One region of the Paenibacillus sp. 203 genome, then DNA from elsewhere that is predicted to be linked to it. Evidence: predicted binding sites of a transcription regulator. Region 1 holds the regulator's gene; each other region holds the start of a gene.
The links. The regulator Rex, encoded in region 1, represses fermentation and respiration genes when NADH is low (regulators of the CRP and FNR family bind a similar motif). The targets are predictions, from matches to a motif close to TTGTGAAATATTTCACAA.

Region 1 (10,084 bases):
CTTCATGATCCACAAAAGCCATCTCAGGCTCGATCATCCAGAACTCAATCAGGTGTCGACGTGTTTTGGACTTTTCCGCACGGAAAGTTGGACCAAAGGAATATACTTTGCCCAGCGCCATTGCCGCGGCTTCCATATACAACTGCCCGCTTTGTGTCAAATACGCATCTTCATCAAAATATTTAATGTGGAACAATTCTGTTGTGCCTTCTGCAGAGGAAGGAGTCAAAATGGGTGGGTCCACCTTCGTAAAGCCGTTGCCGTTAAAGAATTCCTGTACCGCACGGATAATTTCAGCCCGTACGATCAGAACAGCACGTTGCTTGGCGGAACGCAGCCACAAGTGACGATGATCCATCAGGAAATCTACACCATGCTCTTTGGGTGTAATCGGGTAGTTTTCGGTCAAATGAATAATTTCAATGCCTGTAACCGTTAATTCAAAGCCCGATTGGCTACGCGGTTCTTCACGCACCACTCCAGTAACGTAAAGGGAGCTCTCTTGAGTCAAGGATTTCGCGTCATTCCAAATATCCTCGGACACTTCGCTTTTCACGATAACCCCTTGAATATACCCGCTACCATCGCGCAGTTGCAGGAACTGAATTTTACCACTAGATCGTTTATTGTTCACCCAAGCGCCGATTGTAACCGTTTCCCCTACATGGCGGCCCACTTGGGCAATCGTACTTTTATTCGTCATGACCGTCTCTCTCCTCTTAACCGAAAATCAAACAGCCCTTCCCCCTGGGTCAGGCTGTTTGCTCTCGCTGTTTGGTGCATGCGGAAATCAAACGTAAGTCCGCATGCATAAAGTTTATACTTTCGAACCGAACTACTGAACCAGACGGAACGTGTCGCGGGCAATAACCAGTTCTTCGTTCGTTGGAATGATCAGTACTTCTACCTTTGAATTTGCAGTTGTAATCCGGCGAGGCTCGCCAGAACGAATAGCATTCAACGATTCATCCAGCTCGATACCGAGGAATGTCAATTGCTCCAACACTCTCTTACGCAGAACGATGGAGTTCTCGCCTACACCTGCTGTAAATGCAATTACGTCTACCCCGTTCATTGCGGCAGCATACGATCCAATGTATTTGCGCAGACGGTATTCATACATTTCGAATGCCAATGTAGAATTAGCTTCGCCTTTTTCCATACCTTCTGTGATTTCACGCATGTCACTGCTGATACCGGAAATAGCTAAAAGTCCACTATGCTTGTTCAGCATGGAATTGACTTCATTGACAGTCAATTCTTCTTTGTTCATGACATAAGGTACGATTGCTGGGTCCAAATCACCACTACGAGTACCCATCATAAGACCTTCCAGTGGAGTCATACCCATGGAAGTATCAACAGACAAACCGCCTTGAACTGCTGTTACACTACCACCATTACCGATATGACAAGTGATAATCTTCAGGTCTTCCAAAGGACGACCAAGGAATTTGGCAGCTTCCTTACTTACAAAATCATGGGAAGTGCCGTGGGCACCGTAACGACGAACCTTATACTTATTGTACAACACTCTTGGAATGGCGTACATATAAGCTTTTTCAGGCATGGTTTGATGGAACGAGGTATCAAATACCACAACCTGCGGTACATCTGGCATATTCAATTCAGCCGCTTTAATCCCCATCATGGAAGCAGGGTTATGCAGTGGTGCCAAGTCAAACAAGCGGCGGATTTCACTCTTCGCTTCAGGCGTTACAACTGCTGACTGTTTGAAGATTTCGCCTCCATGAACCACACGGTGGCCTACAGCCTGAATTTCACTAGTACTGGAGATTACACCATGTTCAGCATCTGTGAGTGCGTTCAGCACTTTACGGATGGCTGTAGTATGTTCCAAAATTTCGCTAACTTCGGTGTATTCTTCTTTATTGGTTGGCTTATGCGTAAGAATGGAGGAATCCATACCGATGCGCTCTACCAATCCTTTTGCCAGAACGGACTCGTCCGTCATATCATATAATTGGTATTTCAGGGAAGAACTCCCTGCATTGATTACGAGAATTTTCATATCCGGTCACCATCCTTGTCGTACTTAAAGAAGCCTTCGCCCGATTTCACGCCCAGATTACCTGCACGCACCATTTTCTTCAGAACGATGGACGGACGATATTTCAATTCGCCGAATTCACGGAACATACGCTCCAGAGCAGCCAAAACGGAATCTAGACCAAAGCGGTCAGCCATTTCCAAAGGACCGCTTTGGAAGTTATAGCCGATTCGCATAGCGTCATCGATATCTTCAGCGGAAGCCACGCCCTCTTGAAGTACATGGGCCGCTTCGTTAATCAGCAGACAGATAATCCGGCTTGTTACGAATCCAGGAGATTCATAAATCATGACTCCTTTTTTCTCCACTATTTCTTCCACGAACATTTTAGTGTGTTCAAATGTATCGTCCGAAGTTTTCAAACCACGAATAATTTCTACAAGATCAATACGGGATACTGGATAAATAAAGTGCATACCAATAACACGCTCAGGATACTTGGTCGAGCTAGCAAGCTCGGTCAGGCTCAGCGTGGAAGTATTACTTGCAAGAATAATATTGCTTGGACACACATAGTCTAGCTCTTGGAACACTGCTTTCTTCTCGTCCAGATTCTCTGTAATAGTCTCAATGACCATATCGCAGCTGCCGAGCTCCGCCAAATGGATTACTTTTTGAATACGGGATAAGATCAATTTTTTCTCAGCTTGAGTAATTGCCCATTTTTCCAGTTGTTTGTCCAGACTCGTTTCAATCATATTGTAGGCGTAGTCTAGTTTCTCTGGTGTCTGCTCTACCAGCAGCACATCGATTCCTTTGGACGCGAGCATTTCAGAAATCCCCTGTCCCATGGTGCCGCCGCCGATGACGCCGATTTTTTTAAATTGCATGATTCTTTACTCCACCCTTTCCTGGTCACTCTCATATATTGTATCCTTCTTTGTCGAAAAATACATGTTTATGTCCCAATAGATAATAATATCTTAGCACGGACTAAAAGTAAAAAAAAATAACCAGCATAAAAAATTATGCTGGTAATAAAGCATTTTCACTAAATTGACATCTAAATTGGTCTCCAGACAGAGTTTCTTCCTTCATCAGGATGTCAAGTGAGTTGTCGAACACAGGACGATGCTTTTCTAGCAACTCCAAAGTTCGGGTGTGCAGGTCAGCCATAATCTCGCCATTTTCCCGCATAAGTTCTTCTTTGGTTACCATTTCCATGTTAATAATGCCAAGTGAAGTCAAACCGGAAGTCATCATCGTATGGACGATGTTCAGCGCCTGCTCAAAATCATTACTTGAGCCGGTACTGCGACCGCCATAGTACATTTCTTCCGCCGTAGCCCCTGCGAGTGAGATCATGATCTGCTCCTCCAGGAACTGCTTGGTGTATAAATAATGCTCTTGCTGTGGATTGTGGCGCACATAGCCAAGCGCTTTCCCACGTGGGCTAAGTGCTACCTGGCTTACGCTACCGGGACGAACAATTTCGGCCATAATAGCATGTCCCAGTTCATGAATCGCTACACGTTTTTTCTCTTCCAATGTCGATTCTCGATCTGTCTTTTCACCCATCATTACTTTGTCAATTGCCATCGACAGATGCTTCTGCGCAATCATTTTCTGATCCTGTCTCATCGCATAGATTGCCGCTTCATTCATCACGCTCTCCAGCTGTGCGCCGGAAAACCCGTAAGATTCATCAGCAATTTTGTCCAGATTCGCATCTTCCTGAATCGGTTTGTTTTTGGCATGAATTTTAAGAATATGAAGACGGCCCTTCTTATCAGGCAAATCCACTTGAATATGACGGTCAAAACGTCCTGGACGCGTTAAGGCGCTGTCCAACATTTCTTTACGGTTTGTTGCTGCAATGATCAAAATCCGCGGTGTATCTGCCGAATAAATGCCATCCATTTCTGTCAGCAACTGATTCAAAGTCTGATCATATTCTCGTTGCTGTCCACCCTCACGTTTACCACCAATTACGTCGATCTCGTCAATAAAAATAATCGCATTTTCCTTTTTTTCCTTGGCTGCACGAGTACGTGCCTCCCGAAACAACTCACGGACACGACCCGCGCCAACACCAACGTACATTTCAACAAATTCACTACCTGAGGCTGCAACAAATACAGAATTAGTATAGTGTGCGGCTGCTTTCGCCATCAGTGTTTTCCCTGTTCCCGGAGGACCTGTAAGCAGAACACCTTTTAATGGACGGATACCAAACTTGGAAATTTCATCATGTCGATTCAAAAAGTCCAGGGCCTCACGCAGCTCCTGCTTAGCGCTTTCCTGCCCACCGATTTCCTCAAAAGTCAGTTTGTCCGGACCATTTTTTTTGCGTTTACGTTCTTGCCCAGCACCTACGGCCAAGCCACCACGTGCATGCATGAGCATTAACAAGCCGCTGAGCATCACGCCAGCAACTAGAAGAGGGATAATATTCACCCCAATAAAAACGAGAAATATAATAGTCACCGGCACTATGCCGATTAATGTTTCCTTGATCCATCTAGGCATTAGGCCATACCCCCATTTGCTGAGATTGACGTGGCAAAACGATAAATTTGGTCGCTTTCCCTTCGCTGAGTCGGATATAGACATTGTTCGAATCCATGTCGGTATCAGCTTTGATACCCGTCTTTTTCTTTTTCATCTGCTCAACTGTAGATGAAATTTGAGTATACTTTTTATTTTCCATCGCTTCGGCTACAGGAAACATAGCCTCAGACCACCATTGATTCAGTGCTGAATTGGAACGATCTTCAATATCCAGCTTAATGGTACGGCTGCCAATGATGGTTTGTCCTTTTTGCTTAACCACATCGACTAATCCGGCCACATCCGCCTGCGGTTTGAGATCTAGTTTCAATACAACCTGATCCTGTTTAATATCTATTTGAGCGCTTGTCACGCCTGGATATTGAGAAACCAGTTTTTCCAGAGGGCTTTGCATTGTAACCTGACGGTAAATGAACCATCCCCCAAATAGCAGCAAAGCTGCCAAAACTGCCGCCACAACGATAGGAACTGCACGCAATTTCAAACAACATCCTCCTCTCAAAATGTAAAACCCAGAAGAAACGGGACGAATGTCAACAAACAACCAAATTGCATGATCTTACAGCGATCAGCAATTCTTTTTTCTATCATTTTTGTCTATCACTTATAAAATATAGTATATCATAACGTATATCTAATATCGAAGGCAATGTGTGGAGGAGTTGTGATGAGGCAAAATCTTTGGTTAAGGTGGAGGCGAGACGCTGAGCGTAGGATTTGATCTTACGATCGCTGTTGCCACCCGATTTTTCTCGATTATATTCTTACGGAGAAAATCCGGCGGCAAAGGCGAACGCTCCGCTTCTCCAGATTCAAATCCTCCACTCCGTACTGCCCGCCATAAAGATGAATTTGCCCTAGGAGAGAAGATGGATAGGTAAAGATGCTTCACTGGCTTTCAGCCCACTTTACGGCATAGCAAGACTAAAAGACGTAAATACGAATTTCATCGCATTTACGTCTTTTTCTTAAGCTTTCAATTATTTACTAGTCATTTATTCCACATCTGCTAATCCTCAACCAGCTCAGTTATTGGGCAAAGTATACTTTACACCCGTCGCCACCCCATCTGAGAAACGATAAAAGGTGTAGTAATGATGACTTCCATCATCGTAAAACAACTGCCACACATATTCGCCATTGAACACACTCGGCTGAAGCCTTACAATTTTTGCACCTGGAAGCTGCTGCTGAATTATTGACGTCATTTTTTGCTCATCGACTCCGTTCTTCAGCAACTCGGTGTGAACACCGCTATTATCTGCGGCAGGTACGTTAGGTTGTCCCTCCACTTTTTGAAAAGGAACCCACACCATTATATTTTCATTCTGTGCATTTTTCCCTTGAACCACCCAATATACCTGATCCCACACAGACTTCCATGTTTGAGTCGTGCTAACCAGACCACCTGATTGCTTGGCCTTAATGATAGCGGCATTTTTCTCAGCCACCTGGTCTTGAGTAACATAGGAATAATACCAGAAAATGCTGACCAGGATCAGTATTACGGCCAAAATGGCGACCGCTATCCACTTTTTCTTATTTTTCAAACCCGTGCTTCCTCTCTAAGGGGATGTGACACCTGAATTAGCGCGACAGCAGCCCTTCAAAGGCGGCTTGTGCCTCATGTTTGATGCGTTCCTCGTCCATAGTCATGCATTCGCCGTTTTTCACAACCTGACGACCGTCTACCCATACGTGAACCACGTCTTTGGCGCTTGCTGAGTATACCGCATGGGAAATAAGATCTGTACGCGGCAAGAAATGTGCCTGATTCAGATCCAGCGCGATAAAGTCAGCCTTGTTGCCTGCTGCCAACGCTCCTACTTCTTTTAAACCAATTGACTTTGCACCGTATTCTGTTGCCAGACGCAGCGCTTCACTCGCAGGAACTGCCGTAGGGTCACCAGATACACCCTTGTGAATAAGTGCTGCCAGACGCATTTCCTCGAACATATCCAGGTTATTATTGCTGGCAGGACCATCCGTTCCGAGAGAAACGGTAACCCCTGCACGCAGCAATTCAGGCACTCTTGCCACACCACTTGCCAGCTTCAAGTTGCTACCTGGGTTGTGCGAAACCGCTACACCACGTTCAGCCAGTAAAGCTATTTCTTCGTCGTTCAAATGAACGCCATGGGCAACAAGCGAGGGACGGGAGAAAAAGCCAAGCTTATCCAAGTGCGCAACTGGACGCAAACCGTAGTCTCGTACGTTTTGCTCCACTTCGGCGATCGTCTCAGACATGTGCGTATGCAGCGGCAAATCCAGATCATGCGCAGCTTGTACGAATTTTTCAATAAACGCAGGTGGACAGGTGTATGGCGCATGCGGTGACATCATTGTTGTAATACGCCCGTCTGCTTTACCATGCCAGTTACGCGCAAAAGTCACGGCCTCAGCCAGCTTGATTCGCTGTTCTTCCTCCGAACATAGTCCAATTGCTCCACGCATCAGACTTGCACGAATACCTGACTCTTCAGCTACACGAGCCACCTCATCCATATGATCGTACATGTCCAGGAAGGTCGTTGTTCCACCTTTCAGCATTTCCAGCACAGACAACGACGTACCCCAGTACACGTCCGTAGATGTAAACTTGGCTTCCATAGGCCACATTTTTTCCTGAAGCCATACTTGAAGTGCCAAGTCATCTCCATGCCCACGCAGCAGAGACATCGCCGCATGACCATGAGTATTAATCAGACCAGGTAAAAACAAAAGCCCCTTACCATCGATCGCTTCCGTCTCTTCCTCACCCGAAGGCAAAGTCTCGCCAATGTAAGTAATGCGGCTATCTTCCACAATCATAAAACCATGGATTACCCCAGCTTCTGGTCCATTTACGGCAAAAGAGCCGTTTTTAATCATCCATTTATTCACTGTCATATTGTGTTTCTTCCTTTCCGTCCTCCAAATAATAAGCGAGGCTAAGCAAATCAGTTGTAAAGTCTGTGGCATGAATCCGAATGTTGGCCGGTGCCTTGAGAGTAGTCGGTGCAAAGTTCAGGATCGCTCCAATTCCGCTCTCAATAAGCCTGTCAGCCACGTGCTGTGCTTCAAAATCAGGTACGGTAATAATCCCGATTCGAATGTTTTTTTCTCTCACAGTCGCTTCCAGTTCATCCATCGGTTGCACGACCAATGTATTGATCTTGGTCCCTACCTTATCCGGAAACGCATCAAATACCGCTACAATCTTCATATTGTCTTTTAAATAAGCGTTATAATTCGAAAGGGCTTGCCCCAGATTACCCGCTCCGACCAATACTACATTAATTTGCTGATCGATTTTCAGGATATGGCGTATTTTCTCAATTAGATAAGAAACATCATAACCGATACCCTTCCGACCAAAATCTCCAAAATAGGCGAGATCTTTACGGATTTGGGCCGGGTTCAAATCTAGCCTTTGTCCCAACTCTTGAGAAGAGACCGTAGCCACCTCCCGTTTGTGAAGTGCATTCAGATAACGTAAATATACGGGTAACCTCCGTACGACAGCCTCTGAAATTTTATCTGATTTCATACTTGCTCCCCCTAATTGTAACGAACATACTTAGTGTCCGTCCGTTATGCCTCGGTCTCCGGGGCGGATTGGAGCCATTCGGCGATGCGGGGCACCATTTGTTCCGATGGCATATGCTCCATTTTTGGTCCCGGTAACGAGTACAAAAAGTGCTTTCCGTAATAGGATTCGATCACACGCGTATCGTAAACGATAACGACCCCGTGGTCGCTCGCTGTACGAACCAACCGACCAAATCCCTGTTTGAAGCGAATGACCGCTTGTGGTACAGACAGCTTCATAAATGGATTCTTCTTCTGCTGCTGGAGCAGCTCGCTTTTTGCCTCCAGCAACGGGTGATTCGGCGGTTGAAATGGCAAGCGAACAATGGCCAGACAAGTCAGAGCCTTCCCCGGAATATCGACGCCTTCCCAGAAGCTGCTGGTTCCCAGCAATACAGAAGCTTTGGCTTCCTGAAAACGGCGGGTTAACTTGCTGCGACTCCCACTGTCCACACCTTGTCCCAGCACAGTAATTTCGCTGGATGCTAAGGCCTCTTTGAGCGGCTCATACACTTGCCGGAGCATCCGATAGGAAGTAAACAGAACAAGCATTCTCCCCCGCGTCGCCTGAGCAGTCGCTCCTAGAGAGCTAACGAGCATATCTACAAAGTGTGCATCTCCTACACTGCCCTTCACGCTTGGGAAATCCCGTGGAATGACCAGCAACACCTGATCCCTGTAATTAAAGGGTGACGGGAGCTGCGAAGTCATCAGCCGCTCTTGATCTGCGGCTTCCTGCAAGCCGAGCTGATCGATCATGTACTGAAACGACTTATCTACCGATAAGGTAGCAGACGTCAGAATAATGCTTCTTTTTTTGTCAAAAAACATTTCTTTCAACTGGCGGCTCACATCGACGGGCACCGCATAAAATTGTAATGATTTACTGCGGAATTGCCCACTCGCTTCGAGCCAGTATACGGTTGTTTCATCATCGAGTCGCATAAAAAAGCGCAAATTTTCTCGAATCCCCGCCAGATCCTTGAGCAGACCCGTGATATCTGTAATAAGGCTATCCGCCGCATAATCGTCATGTTCTTCCTTGACGTCCAGCATCAGCTTGTCGCCCTTGCGCAAAATTTCACTCATCGTTACATATAGCTGATTTTCCAAAGCCCCCGCCTGATCCCACTTTGCAGGCTTGGCTGAAGGTTTGAGACGGGAAGAAAACTGTCCTGTTTCACCCGGTGTCGCATCGCTTCGTTCTGGCAACATGCCAAACAGCTTGTCGCTTAGCAGGTCCCAAGTTTCCTTAACCTCTAACACGAGCGGATACATCTGATCGATGGTTGAGGCCCAATCCGTCGACTTCTCGTGCCCCGATTTCGCCAACTGTTGACGAAGTGAAGGCAGTTGTCCATTCTTGCTGTCTTTGAACAGTCGCGTCAGTGTATGCACGAGTGTGAAATATTTCATATGCATACCTAGGTGCTTACCAGCTACTTCCTCCAGGTGATGGGCTTCATCAATCACCAGATGTTCATAGCTCGGCAACAACTGGTGACTAGCTTTGACGTCTGTAAACAACTTAGAGTGATTCGTAATAACAACATCCGCTATCCCTGCTTCATGGCGTGCACGATGATAATAGCATTTGCGGAACCATGGGCAAGAACGACCAAGACAGGACTCTGAATCACTCGCCACCGTTTCCCAGAAATCTCCACCACGGTTGCTCAGATTCAGTTCTTCATCATCACCGGTTTCTGTTAGCGTCAACCAGACGATCATCTGAGCAGCTGTAATTAAATCTTCCTTCGGTGTCGCGAAGTCTCTTCTGTTTATTTTATGTTCAAACTTACGCAGACACAAATAATGTCCCCGACCCTTGAAAATAGCAGCCCGGAACGGAAACGGAATCACCTTGGTCAGCATCGGAATGTCGCGCTCGCGTAATTGCTCCTGCAGGTTGATCGTATGTGTACTTACCAT
Region 2 (10,084 bases), on a different contig from region 1:
AAGGGAAGGCCGAGGCGGTAGGAACTCCAACTGAGGTTATGTCCCCTGATGTGCTGCGTGAGGTGTTCGGGATCGAGGCGGATATTGTAACAGATCCTCGTACGGGTGTACCGCTCTGTCTTCCGTATGCTTTGGCTGGACAGCCTGCCGTGAGCCAAGCAGTAAAAGAAATGAATGTGGAAGATAAGAAACTCGTGGGTTCTGTTGCTGAGCGACGTGATGCTAGAGCACAAGTAGCGGCAAGAGGTTAAAGAGGACATACCATGAAACCACTGGATTACGATCAGCTTGAGCAACTAGCGAAAATAGTGAGAGTCACGCCGGAGGATGCAGTATATTCCGGGCCAGTGGCTGAATGGCTTGAACCAGAGAAGATCCGCTCTGTGATGGAGTATTACGGTGATCTTCTGCGTGCTGAAGACGATTTAACCGCAGCCGTTTATTTTGTGAACCAGTTGCGTGGTCTCGTGTTTGCACAGCATTTTATGGTGTCACTGTGTGAACGCCGTTTGGATCTGTCCGTATCTAATCTTAGATTTCATATTTGTTATGAAGGTCAATATCCCTCTATTAGCCTTCAGGTCATCGACCTCACAGAGCTGGACAATACGCGGAACAATGGGGATGACCCTTCTTCCGAACAGGCTCAGCAAGTGTTACGTGACTTTTACAGTTTGCAGATGCGGCCCATATTGGAGGCAATAGCTGCAGTGGGGAGCGCATCTATTGGGCAAATGTGGGGACAGTTTCCGTTGACATTGCTGTATTTTAAGGATAGAGTACAGCCATTGTTGACTGATCCTCAGGATGTGGAGCGCTTTGAACAAGATTATATTTTTGTGACACGTGAACTTGAGGGAGAGGTATTCGGACGTAAAAGAAACCCGTTTACGGTTCGTCTCGTTGAATTGGATAATCCTTACCGCCCCGGTGAAAATACCTACATGAAACCGTCCTGTTGCCAATATTACAAGACAGGTGGAGGCCAGCGGTATTGTTATGCTTGCCCAAAAATGTCCGCTTCCGAACGTGAAGAACGCAGACTCGAAGTGATGGCATCACGGTAAAGGATCTGCGGATGTTGGCATGTCCGTCACCTTTTGGTTAAAATAGGTTATGTAATCTAAACCAAGCGACACGAAGGAGGATGCTGTATGTCTGTCTATTCACATAATGCCGTAACACCAGCCAATCAGGAGGTTTCTCTGGATACTTACATCGGTAAGGTGCTGGTTATTGCGAATACCGCCAGTAAATGTGGACTTACCCCGCAGTATGGGGATTTGCAAAAGCTTTATGATGAATATAAGGATCGGGGATTAGTTGTATTAGGTTTTCCTTGCAACCAATTTGGCGGTCAGGAGCCGGGCAGCAGCGAGGAAGCGGCTGAATTTTGCCAACTGAATTACGGGGTTAGTTTCCCGGTATTCGCCAAAGTGGACGTCAACGGACCGGATACAGCGCCTCTGTTTGAATATTTGAAAAAGCAACAGCCTGGAGAACAGGAAGATGGAACAATTCAGTGGAATTTCACGAAATTCATTGTGAATCGTGAAGGTGTACCTGTGGGTCGTTTTGAACCGAAGGAGTCACCAGAAGCGATGAAAGCAGCCATTGAACAATTGCTATAGTAGCTTTGCCTTAACTCCAAAGTATATGTTTAAAAAGGTCTGATTTCCTGCGTGTCTCCGGGAAACGGACCTTTTTTTGTTTCTCTACATGTGCATTTGTTTAAGGGTGGTCGCATCATGTGTAAGTCGATTCCAAGAGCATAATCAGGGGGCTTACAGGGAAAACTGAATGGAGCGAAAAAATATTTCAGCAAACCGTTGATTTTGTATATCCTTTCTTTTTTAAATGTGGACAAATTGTGAATATCACGAAAAGCTATTGTAATGTGAAAAATATCACACTATAATAAGCGCATGAAGTGAAATAAATCACAAACGCAAACGAGCTGTATACGTGAAACTATTCACAATTATTATACATTTTATGCCCACACACCAAGGAGGAATTTAACATGAAAGTAGCAGTTATCGGATGTACACACGCAGGCACGGCAGCTATCGTCAACACAGCTAAATGTTATCCAGATGCAGAAATTACCGTTTACGAGCGTAATGATAATATTTCATTTTTATCTTGTGGTATTGCGCTGTATGTAGGTGGTGTCGTCAAAGATCCACACGGCCTGTTTTATTCGTCTCCAGATCAACTGTCTGACTTGGGTGTAGTGACCAAGATGCTTCATGAGGTAACGAGTGTGGATACGGCAGGCAAGACGCTGCATGCACGTAATCTCCAAACAGGTGAAGAATTTACAGACACATTTGATAAATTAATTGTGACTACGGGTTCGTGGCCTATTATTCCAAAGCTGGAGGGCATTGAACTTGATCATATTTTGCTCTGTAAAAACTATAATCATTCCAATGATATTATTGAGAAAGCCCAGCACGTACAGAACATTACAGTCGTCGGGGCTGGATACATTGGTGTTGAACTGGTAGAAGCTTTCCAAATGAACGGTAAAAACGTAACACTGATCGACAGTGCTGATCGTATATTGAATAAGTATTTGGACCATGAGTATACAGACCGGATTGAAAGTTCCCTGAAGGAACATGGCATTAAGCTGGTACTTGGCGAGACGGTGAGTCGTTTTGAGGGTACGAACGGTAAGGTGAGTAAAGTCGTGACCTCTAAAGGAGAATATGAAACAGAGCTTGTTATTCTCTGCATCGGTTTCCGACCTCAAACGGATCTGCTCAAAGGTCAGGTAGATATGTTGCCTAACGGTGCGATCATTGTGGATAACTATATGCAAAGTAGCTGCCCGGACGTGTTTGCAGCAGGTGACAGTTGTGCAATCCGCTATAATCCGACAGGTAAAACGGCTTATATCCCTTTGGCAACCAATGCAGTTCGTATGGGTACACTGGTAGCACGTAATCTGGTACAACCAACGATTGCCTACATGGGAACCCAAGGAACTTCGGGTATCAAAATTTACGAAGACAATATCGCAGGAACAGGCTTGACGGAAGCGGCGGCAACGGACGAAGGCATGACTGTAGAAGCTGTAACCATTGAGGACAGCTATCGGCCTGAATTTATGCCAACCTCCGAAAAGGTATTACTGAAAGTGGTATATGAGCAGGAGACACGAAGAATTTTGGGGGCTCAAATTATGTCGAAGGTGGATTTGACGCAATCCATTAACACACTATCCGTAGCCATTCAAAATCATATGACCATTGACCAGTTGGCCTTTGTCGATTTCTTCTTCCAGCCGCATTATAACAAGCCTTGGAATTTCCTGAATGCAGCAGGTTTACAAGCATTGCCTACAATATCCGAACGGAACCCAGTTACTGTATAATTAGATTTGTCTGTGACATTGTTCATAAGTTTGTCAACAATCTGAGACGTACGGACGAATCCTTATAGTACAATATAGAGTAGCATAAGGATTAGGGGGTAAGTAGCTTATGGATTTGTTTTATATCCTTTTTCTTGTAGTCGTGGCCCTGGTAGGCCTCGGTGGAGTTATTTGGTTCTTGAGAGCAGTTGAAAAGGAAGAATACAACTAAATGTAAAGCGCGTAGTAGCGCAGTAGATGTAATAATACAGAAAGACAGTCCTTTTTCCAAGGGCTGTTTTTTTATAGTTAAGAAAGTGATTTTTTTCACAAACATAATCACTGATTTTAAATAAAATATGAAAGAAGAATATTTTAGTAAAAAGATATTAAAGGAGCGGGGACATATGGCGAGCTATAAACCGGGGCAAATTGCTGAAAAGACGGTGGAAACAGGAGTGGCCAAGGCGAACAACCCGTGGACTGTGGCGGTGGTACTGGGATTTTTGGCAGGTGCATTTATTGCACTCGGGTTTTTGCTGGATATACGTGTTATTGCAAGCGCGCCTAAAGAATGGGGAAGCATTGCCACCTTTATTGGAGCTGCGGTGTTCCCCGTAGGTTTGGTATTAGTTTTGATCGCCGGCGGAGAATTGCTGACCGGCAATATGATGGCGGTCCCTTTGGCGAGATGGGCAGGACGGATTAAGACAGGAGCCATGCTTCGTAATTTGGCGATTATTACGCTCAGTAATTTTGCAGGTGCGTTATTCGTTGCATTTTTCTTTGGGCATGTACTGGGTTTGACAGAAACGGGCCCTTACCTGGACAAAGTGGTGGATATGGCAGGACATAAGCTACATGAAAGCTTTTTGCAGTCTTTTATATCGGGTATAGGATGTAACTGGCTCGTAGCACTGGCTGTATGGCTGGCATATAGCACAGACTCTATCGGTAGCAAAATCATGGGGATTTGGTTCCCGACAATGGCCTTTGTCGCTATTGGATTTCAGCACGTTGTTGCCAATATGTTTCTCATTCCGGCGGCTATTTTTGCAGGCCACTTTTCGTGGGCAGATTATGTTATGAACTTCATTCCGGTCTGGCTGGGAAATTTGGTAGGAGGTAGCCTGTTTGTGGCTGGAGCCTACTGGTTGGCCTATTTGAAAAAGCCTCAAACCAACGCACATCCAGTGAATGAATCTCCAACTACTTCTTCGGTTGCACATCAAATCCGTTGAGTGATCCTGCTTAATTACGGTACTTTAAACAGCAATGAACAAAGCAAATCCGCCATGACAGGCCCGGGGGAACGAAACCTGTCATGGCGGATTTTTTTGGGAGTGGTCCATGATTTGGCATGGAGGATGAGTGTGCTCTCGTCCCATAATGCCTTGATCTCTTTTACCCTCGGTAAGATATGATGAAACAGGATGTTGAAAAAAATTATGATTCTAAAAAAATCCGTTTTGCTCTATGCAGCAGACGGATTTTTTTAATGTTTTGGAGAGCGGCTGTGTGGGAAAATCCTTCTCTTGCCATAGGCCAAAGCTGTGGATATGATAAGATCAGTGTAATTTTTGGAAACGGTAACGGAAAGGAGCATCAACACTATGGATCATCGTAATAGCGCGCCTCCTGAGGCCACGCTTCAACAAGACTTACAAAGGGGGCAGCGGATGACGGAGCAGCAGGACGGTATTTTTCCGGCTGTATGCCCGTTAGATTGCCCGGATACGTGTGGGCTCCTGCTTCACAAGGAAAATGGAAAGATAGTCAAGGTGACTGGGAACCCGGATCATCCTATTACCAAAGGGGCTATTTGTAACAAAGTTCGCAATATGACGGAGCGGGTATATGATCCTGATCGGGTGCTCTATCCGTTGAAACGTATAGGCCCCAAAGGAGAAGGAAAATTTGAACGTATTAGCTGGGAGGAGGCGGTCGATACCATTACAGGTCGGTTCAAGGAGCTGATACGTATGGACGGACCGGAATCTATTCTCCCCTACAGCTTTTATGGCAATATGGGCGTATTGAGTGTGGACGGAATGGACCGCCGATTTTTTAATGCGCTGGGTTCAAGCCAACTGGATCAGACGATATGTAGCGTAGCAGGGAATGAAGGCTGGGCGTCCGTTATGGGTTTTAAGGGCGGCACCAGCCCGGAGGACACGGAGGATGCAGACCTCATTATTGTGTGGGGTGGAAATGTCATTAGCACCAACATGCATCAGGTCGTTTTGGCTGAGAAAGCACGTAAAAAAGGTGCTAAGGTGGTCGTTATTGACGTTCATCGCAACCGGACGGCGCAATGGGCGGATTGGTTCATTCCGTTATATCCGGGGACGGATACGGCGCTCGCGCTGGGTGTTATGAATGTGCTGTTCGCTCAGGGACTGACGGACGACGAGTTTTTACATCGCTACACGGTAGGCCATGAGGAACTGCGCGAGCATGTTAAGACATATACACCAGAGCGAGTTTCGCGGATTACCGGCGTACCGGAAGCGGATATCATCCGTTTGGCGAAAATGTACGGAACTGCGCGAGCAGCGTATATCAATATCGGCAATGGGCTTCAGCATCATGATAATGGCGGTATGAACGTACGTGCGGTTACATGCTTGCCTGCGCTCACTGGACAATGGCTGAAGCACGGCGGGGGAGCGTCACGCTCTAATGGCGCTTATGGCAAGTTTAACGGCGCCAATCTGGCGCGTCCTGATCTGCGACAGAATCCGGATGCCCGGGTGATCAACATGAACCGGATCGGAGAAGCGCTGCTACAGAAGGAACAGCCGATTAAGGCGTTATTCGTATACTGCAGTAACCCCGTAGTTGTAGCCCCCGATTCGGAACGGGTGACTGAAGGATTTGGACGAGAGGATTTGTTCACAGTCGTTCATGACCTGTTTCTTACGGATACTGCCCGTTATGCCGATATTGTGCTGCCTGCAGCATCTTCCTTTGAAGGTACAGACCTATATAAATCCTACTGGCATCACTATGTTCAGATGCAGGAACCCGTCATTGCTCCACTCGGGGAAAGCAAAAGCAATTATGAGCTGTTTAGCCTGCTCGGACGGGCTATGGGCTTTGACGAAGCTGCCTTTACGGAAAGTGAAGAGGACATGATCGCAGGTGCGCTTGATAATCCAACGAACCCTTATCTCAACGGTGTAACTTTGGAAGCCTTAAAGAAGTCACCTTTTGTAAAGCTCGATATGACGCCAAAGGCTACTTATTTGGATCGTTTAACCACGCCTTCAGGCAAGATTGAGTTGTATTCGGAAAAAATGAAACAAGCAGGTCTGCCCGCGATGCCTTCTTATGTACCGCTGATTGAAGGGTACGACGGAGAGCATCGACCGCAAGCGGACGAGCGGTATCCATTAATGTTTATTTCACCGCCAAACCATAATTTTCTGAATTCTACTTTCGCTAACTTGCCCAAGCATCAGCGACTGGAGCGGGAGCCCTTGCTACAAATTCACCCGGAGGATGCTCAGACAAGGAACATCGCGGATGGGGACCCGGTTACCGTATGGAATGATCGAGGGACGTATGAGCTGAAAGCGAAAGTCACTGATCTAATGCTGCCCGGTACAGTGATTAGTCAGGGATTATGGTGGGAAGGCAAAGGACGCAGACAGCGTGCCAATGTGTTAACCTCTGATCGGCTGTCGGATATGGGACAGGGGGCTACTTTCTTCTCAACGGTGGTGAATGTGAAGCGTCAATGAGATAATGCCTTTTATGGCGTCAGATGCAAAAGGAGAAACAAAAGATATGAAATGGTTGGAGTCTTATCCGAAAGAAGTGAAAGTGTTTCTCGTTGCTAGTCTGATTAATTCTGCTGGAAGTTCCCTGATGTGGCCGTTGGTTAGCATGTATGTGTTTGACGAGCTAAACCGTAGTATGGGAGATGCAGGGATTGCGATTTTAGTGCAATCTCTGGGCGGAATTTTTGGTCAAGTGCTGGGCGGAGCCCTCTATCACCGTATTGGAGCCAAGAAACTGATTGTTGGCTCACTCGCGATGAACGCGCTGGGACTTCTCGCGCTTCCATTTACCAGTGGCCATTGGGTAGCGTTTGTCATCATGATGGGCTTTATCGGCTTTTTTAATGTCGTATCTGTGCCTGCGATTCAGGCCTTTGTAGGTTTTCGTTTTGCTGACCGTCGTGGTGAGCTGTTTAATATTATTTATGTCGCTAACAATATTGGGGTTGCAGTGGGTACGGGATTGAGTGGCGTTCTGGCTGACCTTTCCTATCAGCTCAGCTTTGTGATGAACGGAGTGACCTCTGCGGTATTTGCCGGGTTCTTCTGGTCTTATCTAAGCAGGGTGGATCGGGAAGAGGGAGAAGTGCAGCTCAGTAAGTCTGTGAAAAAAAGAGAGGAAATACCAGCTCGATTGCTGTTTCGTGATACCAGACTGTATCTCTTTGTGGGGTTAGGTTCGCTTTTTTTATGGTTCGGGAATTCGATCTGGAATACAGGAGTGTCTCCCCATATTATTGAGCAGGGCTTGCCTAAAACGATGTATGGATTACTATGGACACTGAATGGTATCCTTATTTTTGCCGCACAACCCATTATTTTTTGGATAAAACGACTGTACGCTCATCACGCTTCAGCGCAAATGACATGGGCCGGAGGATTTTATTTGGCGGCTTATATTGTCATGCTGGGCACACAGAACTATACTGGAATGATATTCGCTATGGTTCTGGCGACCCTGGGAGAAATGCTGATTGCACCTGCCGTTCCAGCATTCCTGTCTGATCATGGAGGTCGGGGTGCACCCTTTTACATTGGGCTTGTGGGGGGCATTGGCGCAGCCGGACGGGTAATGGGGCCTTATATTATGGGGAAGTTGTATGATGGCGGTGGGTTACCGCCTACACTTTGGCTGGCATCAGGCGTAGCGGTGTTGTCGATCCTGTTTTTCGTCCTGCATAGCTGGTTGAACCGTTTCCGGCATCATTCGGATACTTTGGATACTACGACGTCCAAGGTGGACGCTCCCAGTTCTTAAGTCCTAATAAAAGTGCAGTAATATGCTGTGATTATGGTACAATAGTGACGGATGGTTGTAGTTATTGCTTCAGGAAAGCCTTCACAGGAAGGATTGAAAGGAATTGTTTACAAGTCAACCCTTGACGATACGTCATTCGGAGATGAAGGATGCTCCTGATCTGATTGCGCTGGATGAATTGGTATGGAATGAACGCACGGCTCCCGCTTCATTGTCTTGGAAGTCGCGCGGAGAGTTTCTGCGCAATACGCCTCCAGGCTCTCAACTGGTTGCCATCGAACAGGAAGTACTCTGCGGGTATATTGGATTTCGTCCTCCAACGCTGTTGGCTAGTAACTGTCATGTACTCGAAATAAATATAGCTGTACATCCAGCTTATCATCGCAAAGGTATTGGGACGGCCCTCATGAACTCCATGAAGGACATTGCAGCTGCGGAGGGCATACGTAAGTTGAGTTTGCGTGTACTCTCATGCAACACGGAAGCCCTTATGTTTTATGAAAAAAGCGGTTTCGCGATTGAAGGACGTTTGCATGAGGAGTTTTACATAGCAGGTCAATTCGTAGATGATGTGTTAATGGCCTATTTCTTAAAATAGGCGGAAGGCTACAGACAGCAATTCGGTTGTATGCCCGGGCCTAAACCAACAACGCCGCAGACCTGATCAGGTCTGCGGCGTTGTTGTACAATACAATATTACCGAAGCTGCTTCCATTCATTTTGGAGCATACCGTACACTGCGTGGTTCATGTAGCCGTCGGGCAGCAATTCCGCTTCGCGTACAATGCCTTCGAGCACAAAGCCCAAACGTTCCGGAATACCGCGGCTGCGGCGGTTCGTAGTTGCGCAACGGATTTCGACCCGATGCAAGTCCAGCTCCATCAAAGCATATTCAACGAATACGCGGCAGGCGCTGGTCATTAGACCTTGTCCTTCGTACCCGTGTCCAAGCCAGTATCCGATGCTAACGGAGCGGTGAGTCCAATTGATCTCATGGTAGCTGATGATGCCAGCAAGCTCGTTGTCTATCCAAATTCCGGCGGTCAGACTACCGTTCTCTGCGGCTTGTTTCAAGGCGCCCTGCACGAACTGCTCTGTGTGGCTGATTTCCGTGGTAGAGTCTACCCATGGAAGCCATTGACGCAGGCGGTCACGGGACATTTCGATCAGCTCAAACAGAGGCTGCACATGCTCCTTGGTGAGCGGCCGAAGGACTGTGCGTTCGTCCAACGCATATGTAAACATGATTGATCCCCTCTTTCACTCGGAAAATCGCTAAACCAGCCAGTCTAGCATTTAATCCCATGCTACCTTATTCTGCGAGAGTCGTCAAAAGGGAGAGGAAGCTTCAAATTCAATAGGTCCCACCCGGAACCGTTCATGCTCGTATACATATTTCAGATCCAAATCCCCTACAAATTCGGTTGGGGATACACTGCCAGATACAGTGGCTTGCAGAGGAAGCTGTTCAGCATCATACATTACGACAGAGCTAAAATCGAGATACTTTGTAAATTGGGCTGGATCATCGTAAAATACGGATGCTTTAGGGTTTATCGTGTGTGTAACACCGTCAATCGTGACAGCAATATGAACCTGGCGGTTGTGGTCACGTAGCTCCACTGAGCTATGTACGCGCTGGGACACAGCATCTACTGCCGATTCGACCGCATATTC
Region 3 (10,084 bases), on a different contig from region 1:
AAAAGATATTCTGGATGCGTCCAGAGGGGCGCTGTGATAAAGAGATTATTTTCCAGGGAGATCACACTTTCTCGTCAGGTAAAGAGCGGCAACGGCTGATTGATCGAACACTTGAATGGCTGGATGAACAGGAAAATATTCAACGGGATTGGCAGCACTGGATGATCTGATTTCAGTGTGTAACGGATTGTATTGGAAATTGCGCCTCCGCCGGAGTAAAATGGAAGAGTAACACTATACTGGCGTGTGGAGGTTGGCAGCGATGACATTACCCTCAATTTTTGTTGCGCATGGTTCACCGACACTGGCTGTAGAAAATAACGCATATACCAGCTTTCTTGCAAAGCTGGGCGCGAGCCTGCCCCGACCCAATGGAATTGTCATTTTTTCCGCGCATTGGGATAGCCCCGATCAATGTATTGGCGCGGATGATCAGCATGCAGCGTTGCACGATTTCTATGGCTTTCCCGAAGAAATGTACTCAATTGATTACCCTGCACCAGGCGATCCAAAGCTGTATGAGGAGATAGAGCATCTGTTCAGTCAGCATAACCTGTTCCACCAGCCGGTTCGGAACCGAGGACTGGATCATGGAGCATGGGTGGTTTTGCGGCATATATATCCTGATGCAGACATACCGGTCGTACCCTTATCCATTGATTCTCGGCGCGCTCCCCAGGAGCAATACGAGATTGGGCGGATGCTGGCGCCGTTGCGAGAACAAGGGATTTTGATTATCGGTAGCGGTGGATTGGTCCACAACTTGCGGACACTCAAGCAGACGAGTGAGCCAGCCGATTGGGCCGTTCAATATGATGACTGGATTGCACAGCAGCTTCAAGACTGGAATTTGCGTCACCTATTCCAATATGACAAGAAGGCTCCATATGCCAAACAGGCGGTACCTTCTTATGGAATAGAGCATTTTTCACCTTTGTTTTATGCGATGGGGGCTGCGGATCATGAGCGCTCCGCGCGTAAGCTTTTTCAATCGTATGTCCTTGGCTCGTTAAGTCTCAATTGTTGGGCTTTTGGTCAAGAAAGTGATACGTAAATGTAAAAAAAGAACTTCCGAATCCACATGGTGTGTGGGAATGGAAGTTCTTTTGTGTATTTTCGTCTTCGATTAATTAGAAGGCACGTGTATCGTGAGCATAACAGCGCAAAAAAATAACCATTATCCCGGAGGATAACGGTTATTTTGGGGATGTTTAAGCTATTTTTCGACTAGGGTCCACTGGAAAGGTATCTTTATTTTTACGAAACAGTCCACGCAGGAAGGGCAATACCCAACGGTCAAAGCCAATTCTTCCGGCATTTGCACCAGCAACTACAAGGAAGATTTCAAACAGCAGGTAGATTGCATTGGTGCTTACTGTACCCGAGAACAGGAACGAGAAGTTCATAACCATAGCCATCAAAGCAGCCAGCGTAGTCAATGTACCGAGAAGCAGGCCAACCCCGACCAAGAACTCACCCAATGGGATCAGGACGTTGAACAAACCTACATTCGGCAGGGCAAAGGCTTCCAGGAACGATCCCCACCAGCCTTGTACAGCGGGATGGTCTCCACCTGTTTTAGCAATGGCCCCCGAGATAAATCCGCCTGCATCGAATCCACCTGTCAGCTTTTCAAGTCCGTGGGTCATCCATTCATAACCTAGATAAACCCGTACTACAGTCAGCAACCACATTGCGACTTTGTTTTCACGTAACCAGCTGTTAAACATTCAAACCACTCCTCTTTCTTAATCTATAATGTTGGTTGTATTTCATTTTGTTGGGATGATCATCTTTGCTACACCTTTATTGTAGTAGGTTCAGTTACAGTTATTTGTGATAAAAATCACAAAGTCTGAATATTTTTTAAATTTTAATGTCTTTAGATAAGTATTCTATGAGTGGTTACGCTTCAATCAAGACAAAAACAGGAAATAAAGCTTATAATGAGAAAAATAACTAAGTGGAGGGATGAACTTGTCCGGGCCCATTTCCCAACGAAATCATTGGTTGCGTGTGATGGCCTCAGCTCTGTTATGCATGACGCTGATGTCTTGTACTGCTATGTCCAATACGGGTGAATCTGAATCCGTTCCCCAACCGACCAAGCAAGTAACAGAGAAGGAGGCACTTGAACCGCCGAAGGAGCAGTCTATTCCGGCATTTACAGCTCCGCTTACCGGTCTTCCGGTGGAGCAGCCTGTTTTGGAGCGGCCGCTCGCTGTCATGATTAACAATGCTCCGGCTGCACGTCCACAGGCAGGACTTAGCCAGGCAGACATGGTATATGAAGTTCTTGCAGAAGGCGGGATTACCCGTCTGGTCGCTTTTTTCCAAAGTCATGGTGGAGATGTAAAGATCGGGCCGGTCCGTAGCATTCGACCGTATTTGATTGAGCTGGGCGAAACCTATGGTGCGTTGCCGATACACGCAGGGGGAAGCACAGATGCCTATGCGATTTTACAGCAGCAGCGGAAGGAACATCTGGATGAGATTTCAAATGGAGGGGCTTACTTCTGGCGAAGCAAAGATCGTCGTCCTCCACATAATTTATACACAGACGTGAACAGACTGCGCAAAGGAAGCGATAGTAAAGGGTATGCCAAGCAGACGGACGTTCCAGTATATTCTTACCTTAAATCCGGTGAAACCCCAGTTATGGTGGACGAGACTGCAGCATCTTTGCAAATTCGGTTTTTGCTTAAAAGCTATCGGGTATCTTATACCTATGATCCAGCGAATCAACAATATAAGCGTTTTGTGAACGAAAAGTCACATGTGGATCAAAATAATAACCAACAGCTCTCAGCAGCCAATGTTATTGTAATGAGCGCTAGACATCAAACGTTGGATGATGTAGGCAGATTAAGTGTTGAGCTCGACGGCAGTGGAGAGGCCATGGTGTTTCAACAAGGACAGTTAATACAGGCTGAGTGGCGGCATACACCAGGCGATGCGATTCGTTTTATGAAAAATGGGGTTGAAATCCCGTTAACGCCAGGTACATCCTATATACATGTGGTACCTGCAGATACTTCACTGAAGGAACATGTAACCATAGCAGCAAATTAGAAAACGAAATACACCTTTTTAGGAAGAAATTGTCGGATAATGACCTTCCATGTCGGGCACTGTATACGTATGTCATGAAATTTGCTTTTACAAACATTACAAAAACATTGATGAGTGTGATAAGATAGCAAAGGTTGTCTATTGCAGTCGAAACAGGTTGCGGATATTTTCGTAAAGGGGTAATCGTTATGAGATTGAAGAAAAAGGATATATTCTTCGAGACGTTGGAAAATATGGCAGATACGATCGTGCAAGCAGCCGATTATTTTGCCCAACATACTTCAAATCTTCAGGATGTGACTTTGTTTACAAATGAAATGAAGAAGTATGAAAATAAGTGTGATGATTACACACACACGATTATTACTGAGCTGAACAAGACCTTCATTACGCCGTTGGAACGCGATGACATCATGGAACTGACAACAACCATGGATGATGTGTTGGACGGTCTTGAAGCGACGGCTTCTCGTTTTTATATGTACAACATTACGGAGCCGGACGAGTATATTGTGCAGTTCGCTGATATTTTGCGTCAATCAGCTTACGAAATTCAGAAAGCTGTACATTTGCTTTCACAGAAAAAATTGCTGGCCATTCGTGAATACACTATTCGCCTGAATGATTTGGAAAATCAGGGGGATGAATTATTGCGTATTTGCATCAAAAACCTGTTTGCAACTGTAACTGACCCTATTGAACTGATTAAACGCAAAGAATTGTACGAACGCCTTGAAACGACAACGGATTCATGCGAGGATGTTGCAAATATGCTGGAATCCATCATTATGCGTAACTCGTAAGGGAGTCCTTTTACATGGATACAAGTTTACTGGTATTGGGTATTGTTATTTTTCTTGCTCTGGCATTTGATTTTATTAATGGTTTTCATGATACGGCGAACGCGATTGCAACTTCGGTATCGACCCGTGCATTGACCCCGCGACGTGCGATTATTATGGCTGCGGTCATGAACTTTCTCGGGGCAATATTGTTTACAGGCGTTGCGAAGACCATTGGTGGAAGTGTCGCTGATCCAACCAAGCTTACGAATGGAATTGATATCGTCATTGCGACGCTGATCGCTGCGATTATCTGGAACCTCTTAACCTGGTGGTTCGGTATTCCTTCATCTTCTTCTCATGCACTAATTGGTGCATTGGCTGGAGCGGTGTATGTAGGTGCGGGATCGGATAAATTGAACTGGAGCGGCTTCATCGGGATTGTCGAAGGACTTATTTTCTCCCCGTTGATTGCTTTTGTTGTCGGTTACATCGTGATGATAATTTTAAAATACATCTTCGCTCGTCGTAGTCCGCATACGGTAAACAAAGGGTTTCGTACAATGCAGGTCATTACGGCAGCGCTTCAGTCGTTCACGCATGGTACGAATGATGCTCAAAAGGCGATGGGGATTATTACATTCGCACTCGTTTCGGCGGGGTATCAGGACCATTTGGAAGTACCCATGTGGGTAAAAATTTCAGCCGCAACAGCTATGGCGCTGGGTACATCTATCGGGGGCTGGAAAATCATCAAGACGATGGGAACCAAGATTTTTAAAATCGAGCCAATTAACGGATTCGCAGCCGACATTTCGGGAGCCTCTGTTATTTTCACAGCTACATTGCTTCATTTGCCCGTAAGTACCACTCATGCCATTACTTCGGCTATTTTGGGTGTGGGTTCTGCGAAGCGTTTTTCCGCTGTGCGTTGGTCGCTGGCCGGTCGAATTATTATTACTTGGGTTATAACGATACCGATTGCTGCGCTGTTATCTGGATTGATTTTCAAAATTCTTTTCTAGTTCATTATTATTTCTTGAAAAATAGGTACACACTATAGAATACACAATAAGCTTCCGTCCGCTTTTTGCGGCAGGGGCTTATTGGCATTCTGGGGCAAAACTTTCTTCAAAGTTTACACATCCAGATAGTTCCATGAAACGTTTTTCAAAAATACCTGACATCAAAGTAGTCAATTTTTAATAACTCCTGTAGAATAAACAGAAAACTTTGAACCGTTCAACTGACTGGAGGAAATTATGCAAAAATCTAGAAAACTAATAGCACTCATGATTTGTTTGTTTTTTGTGGTTGCCCTGGCCGGTAATTTCGGTGTAGTGGCACATGCAGAAAATAAAACAAAGTATGATATCGGCACGGATACAACGTTCGCGCCTTTTGAGTTTGAAGATGTAAATGGTAAATTTGTCGGAATCGACATGGATTTGCTGGCAGCTATTGCCAAGGATCAGAATTTTGAATATACGATTAAGCCTCTTGGCTTTAACGCGGCAGTGCAGGCCCTTGAAACGAATCAAGTGGATGGTGTCATTGCCGGGATGAGTATTACCGATGAACGTAAGCGGAAATTTGATTTTTCCGAGCCTTATTTTGATTCAGGCGTCGTCATGGCGGTCCGCAAGGATAATGATACGGTTAAACGCTATGAGGACTTGAAAGGACAGCGTGTCGCTGTCAAAACAGGAACGGAAGGTTACACATTCGCAGAATCGATTAAGGCCAAATACGGCTTTACTACAGTTCCGTTCGATGATTCTTCTCAAATGTATGATGAAGTTAAAACAGGTAATTCGGTTGCCTGCTTTGATGACTATCCGGTACTGGCATACGGTGTAAACCAAAATAACGGCCTTAAGTTGGTAACAGATAAGGAAAAAGGTGCTTCTTACGGGTTTGCTGTTAACCAAGGCAAGAACCAGGAGTTGCTGGAGAAATTTAATGCAGGGCTTGTTAATCTGCGCAATAGCGGGGAATACGATAAAATTTTGGCCAAATATCTTGGCGAATCGGGCAAAGGTGTGGCGCCTGTAGAGACCAGCCGCTGGGGACTGATTTCCGCTTCGCTGCCTTCGCTGATTAAGGGTATGGGAAATACGTTGCTGTACACACTTGTATCTTTACTCGTAGCCTTTATCCTAGGGTTGGTGTTTGGCTTTATGAAAGTAAGCCATAACAAGGTGTTCCGTGGTATTGCAACTGTATTCGTCGATATATTCCGCGGTATTCCGCTGATCGTGCTTGCTTTCTTTATTTACTTTGGTATTCCACAGGCACTGGATTTCAAAATGCCGCTTTTTGTCGCGGCTGTACTGACATTATCCCTGAATGCGGGTGCGTATGTAACTGAGATTATCCGTGGTGGTATTCAGTCCATTGATCCGGGACAAATGGAAGCAGCTCGTTCGCTTGGTCTACCCTATCGGACGGCTATGCTTAAAATCATTTTGCCACAAGCTGTGAAAATCATGATCCCGTCGTTTATCAATCAGTTGGTTATTACGTTGAAGGATACGTCCATTTTGTCTGTTATCGGTCTGGTCGAGTTGACCCAATCGGGTAAGATCATTATTGCGCGGACATTCCAATCCTTTGATATTTGGCTGGTAGTAGCGGTGATGTATCTTATCGTCATTACAGTTCTGACCAAAATTTCCAACCGTCTCGAAGGGAGAGTTCGCCGTGGGTAAAATTATCGTTAAAAACCTGAAAAAAAGCTATGGTAGTAATCAAGTATTAAAGGGCATCGATATGCAAGTACGTGAAGGCGAGGTTGTGTGTGTCATTGGCCCCTCTGGTTCGGGGAAAAGTACGTTTTTGCGTTGTATGAACATGCTTGAAGAAATTACCGCAGGTGAGGTCATTGTCGATGACTACAACTTGAGTGACAAAAACGTGGACATTAACAAAGTCCGTGAAAATATAGGTATGGTATTTCAACACTTTAATCTGTTTCCGCATATGACCGTGCTCAAGAACATTATGTTCGCGCCGACTGAACTGGGGAAACAGTCCAAGGCAGAGGCCCGGGAAACGGCTATGAAGCTGCTGGATCGTGTAGGTTTGGCCGATAAGGCAAATGCACTGCCAGGACAGCTTTCCGGCGGTCAGAAGCAGCGTGTGGCGATTGCACGTGCGCTGGCAATGAACCCAGACATTATGCTGTTCGACGAGCCTACCTCGGCGCTCGATCCTGAAATGGTAGGCGAAGTGCTGGGCGTAATGAAAGATCTGGCGCGTGAAGGCATGACGATGATGATCGTAACGCATGAGATGGGTTTTGCACGCGAAGTAAGCGACCGTGTTGTGTTTATGGACGGTGGTTACATCGTAGAAGAAGGAACGCCACAAGAGGTATTTGGTAATCCAAAAAACGAGCGGACTATTAGTTTCTTGGAGAAGGTATTGTAAGAGGATTAAAAGTGAGGCAGGGTTTGTGTTTGTAGGCGGGGATCTCGTTGTAAGACGCTCCGCGATCCATTTGATCTTTCGATCGCTGTTGCCCCTGAATTTTTGGATTGTATAGGACCTTATAAGGTGAAAATTCAGAGGCAAAGGCGAACGCTGCCGCTTCTACAGATTCAAATGGACCGCTACGCTACTGCTCGCTGAGTAGTCCCTTTTCGTGCAAAGAGCCTGCCTCACTTTTGAATGAGTGGGTGCAGGGGAAGAGGGCGCGAGTGATTTTTCATTTTTGATGTTTCTTTTCATAAGTGGAGGGATTGCTTTGAAGATAAGGACTGCTCATCATGAGGATATTCCGGCTTTGGCTTATCTGATGGAGGAGCTTGGTTATCCTACGACTGTAGAAGATATGAAGATGAGATATGATCGTATCGCTTCTGACCCTAACTACCATACTCTGGTGGCTGAAGATGAAGGGGAAGTCGTTGGGATGGTTGGACTACATGCTGATATCTTTTATGAAAGAAATGAAGATTACGCGCGTATCGTCGTTTTTGTGATGGATTCAAAACATCGTAATAAAGGCATCGGGAAGGCGTTAAATGAGGAAGCGGAAGCTTGGGCTAAAGAGAACGGGTTGGTTGCCATTGCTTTGAACAGTGGTAATCGAAGTGAGCGACAGGATGCTCATCATTTTTATCGCCGATTAGGATATGAAGCGACAAGCACAGGATTTGTAAAAAAGATTTAATTTATAATGAATTGATTATTTTATAAGGATATCTTGGGAGGTATGTTGGCCCGGAGATATCCTTTTCTTTATTAAAAGGAATACAGGACTTGAGATTGGTATAATGTTAATTGGCTTATATAAAATATAAATAACATAACAGACGCGAAGTGTAAGCGAGGGGGACGTACGGTGATACGTACATTGACTATAGGTCATGATCATCAGGTAACAGTGGGAAAACCATTGGATCAGATCGTCATGGAGGATTACATATGGATGTGGGTAGATTTTAGCGAGCCTACAGATCGAGAGACGGAGCTGCTGACGAGTTATTTTCATTTTCACCCATTGGCTGTGGAGGATTGTATGCATGTTCTGCAACGTCCCAAATTGGATTATTACGAGGATGTGCAGTTTCTGGTCGTGCATGCGCTTGATGTAGATACGTTAGCTGCGGAAGAAGTGGATATGTTTATTAGCAGTCGTTTTTTGGTTACATATCACCATCATGAGTTAGAGGAGCTGGATCAAGCCTGGGAGCGGATTGTCCAGCATGCGAATGAACGTAAAATATGGTCGCGAGGGCCGCTGTCTGCAGCCTACACGGTGATGGACAAGCTGGTAGATAACTATTTTCCCAGCCTTTTTATGATTGAGGATGAATTGGCCGAGCTGGAGGGCTTGGGCGGTCGCGAATCCGTAGAGGAATTAATGAAGCAGGTGTTTGACCTGCGTGGCAGGCTGCTCAAGCTACGCCGTACCATCGTGCCTATGCGTGATCTGATGTACCGAGTTTTGAATTCGCAGCATGTGCAGGGCCAAGGAGATCATATGGCTTATTTTACCGATATATATGATCATTTATTGAAGCTGACAGACATGCTGGAGGCCGACCGCGAGATGACAGCCGACCTGAGGGACAGTTATATATCGCTCAATTCCAATCGCATGAATTCAATTATGAAGACGCTGACCGTAATTACGACCGTCTTTATGCCCTTGACGCTGATTGCAGGAATTTATGGTATGAATTTTTCGAATATGCCCGAGTTGACCTGGAAATATGGATATTTTGGCGTACTGTTCTTCATGTTTTTGTTGAGTGTTGCAATGGTGGTCTGGTTTATGCGCCGAGGCTGGTTCAAATAGTATAATCTACTTTCTTTTGCGCTTGCGCGGACGTCTGCGCGGGGTAGTGGTGCTTTTGCGCTGCGTCTTTTTCCGGCGTGGGCGTGGTGGTGTGTATTCATCCAATTCCTCGGTGATATCGGTGGCAGAATTTTTGCTCGCGGATTTGCCGAATGCTGGGAGCGAGCCCATAATCAGCTTCGCCATTGGAGCAAATTGCTGCACACTAGACATAACCTTTTGCACCTTGCCGACCGTAGCAACAATTCCATCAATGCCACCCATACGGTCAATGAAGCCTTTGATTTCGTTGAGATTACCGAGGTTGCCAAGCCCCCCAAGCAGTCCTCCTTTGGCTGGAACCGGGTCTGGTGTGACCACGGCAGAATCCGTAATACTCGCTGGCGCCTCGTAAGGAACCAGCCCGGAAGAACCGGCTTGCGGAACCTCGTTGTATGGATCGAGTCCGGGATAAGGAGATGAACTATACGGATCGGAAAGGGAACGCTGTAGCGGCCTCCGATGATAGTAGTGTCCAGGCATGAGATCACATTCCTTTGCAGGTTGATACTCTACTGTATGTTACAAACGCACAGTGGGTTTAGGCGCGTGTCCCGAAATCAGGTATAAAAGCGGATTTGGGCATTCGTACGGTACGTTTCTATGGTCATAATGTTGTTCTGTAATGCGTGAAACCGTTAATGCTTGAAAAACCGACTATTCCTCGGGTACAATGAGGAGAGATCGTAACCTTGGGAGATGATAATCCATGCAGCTTAAAAAGCTTAATGATAAAAGTATTGATCAATTGTTCGAAGCTATTTTAACTCTTAAAAATTTGGAAGAGTGCTATGTATTTTTTGATGATCTGTGCACGATTAATGAAATTCAATCCCTCTCCCAACGTCTAGAGGTTGCCCGTATGCTAGGCAAAGGCAGCACA

Region 2: WA407_RS02245 (formate/nitrite transporter family protein) is a predicted target of Rex. The motif match lies at 3,680-3,697, and genes of this name have one in related genera.
Region 3: WA407_RS18755 (DoxX family membrane protein) is a predicted target of Rex. The motif match lies at 1,835-1,852, and genes of this name have one in related genera.

Annotation. Positions count from the first base shown of each region.
Region 1 is NZ_JAXCHD010000003.1:211,095-221,178, reverse strand. It holds gene asnS (asparagine--tRNA ligase) at 1-703, opposite strand, end outside; gene WA407_RS07445 (acetate/propionate family kinase) at 836-2,032, opposite strand; gene WA407_RS07440 (3-hydroxyacyl-CoA dehydrogenase family protein) at 2,029-2,901, opposite strand; gene WA407_RS07435 (AAA family ATPase) at 3,038-4,540, opposite strand; gene WA407_RS07430 (hypothetical protein) at 4,533-5,066, opposite strand; gene WA407_RS07425 (cell wall elongation regulator TseB-like domain-containing protein) at 5,608-6,132, opposite strand; gene WA407_RS07420 (amidohydrolase) at 6,170-7,471, opposite strand; gene WA407_RS07415 (redox-sensing transcriptional repressor Rex) at 7,458-8,111, opposite strand; gene dinG (ATP-dependent DNA helicase DinG) at 8,156-10,084, opposite strand, start outside.
Region 2 is NZ_JAXCHD010000001.1:472,691-482,774, forward strand. It holds gene WA407_RS02225 (ABC transporter ATP-binding protein) at 1-251, shown strand, start outside; gene WA407_RS02230 (hypothetical protein) at 264-1,067, shown strand; gene WA407_RS02235 (glutathione peroxidase) at 1,155-1,631, shown strand; gene WA407_RS02240 (FAD-dependent oxidoreductase) at 2,024-3,385, shown strand; gene WA407_RS02245 (formate/nitrite transporter family protein) at 3,772-4,605, shown strand; gene WA407_RS02250 (molybdopterin-containing oxidoreductase family protein) at 4,978-7,110, shown strand; gene WA407_RS02255 (MFS transporter) at 7,157-8,407, shown strand; gene WA407_RS02260 (GNAT family N-acetyltransferase) at 8,511-9,005, shown strand; gene WA407_RS02265 (GNAT family N-acetyltransferase) at 9,104-9,652, opposite strand; gene WA407_RS02270 (copper amine oxidase) at 9,737-10,084, opposite strand, start outside.
Region 3 is NZ_JAXCHD010000008.1:53,441-63,524, forward strand. It holds gene WA407_RS18745 (alpha/beta hydrolase) at 1-170, shown strand, start outside; gene WA407_RS18750 (dioxygenase family protein) at 263-1,054, shown strand; gene WA407_RS18755 (DoxX family membrane protein) at 1,212-1,730, opposite strand; gene WA407_RS18760 (DUF3048 domain-containing protein) at 1,978-3,072, shown strand; gene WA407_RS18765 (DUF47 domain-containing protein) at 3,261-3,875, shown strand; gene WA407_RS18770 (inorganic phosphate transporter) at 3,890-4,879, shown strand; gene WA407_RS18775 (amino acid ABC transporter substrate-binding protein/permease) at 5,117-6,565, shown strand; gene WA407_RS18780 (amino acid ABC transporter ATP-binding protein) at 6,558-7,286, shown strand; gene WA407_RS18785 (GNAT family N-acetyltransferase) at 7,603-8,031, shown strand; gene corA (magnesium/cobalt transporter CorA) at 8,203-9,162, shown strand; gene WA407_RS18795 (hypothetical protein) at 9,169-9,684, opposite strand; gene WA407_RS18800 (YerC/YecD family TrpR-related protein) at 9,911-10,084, shown strand, end outside.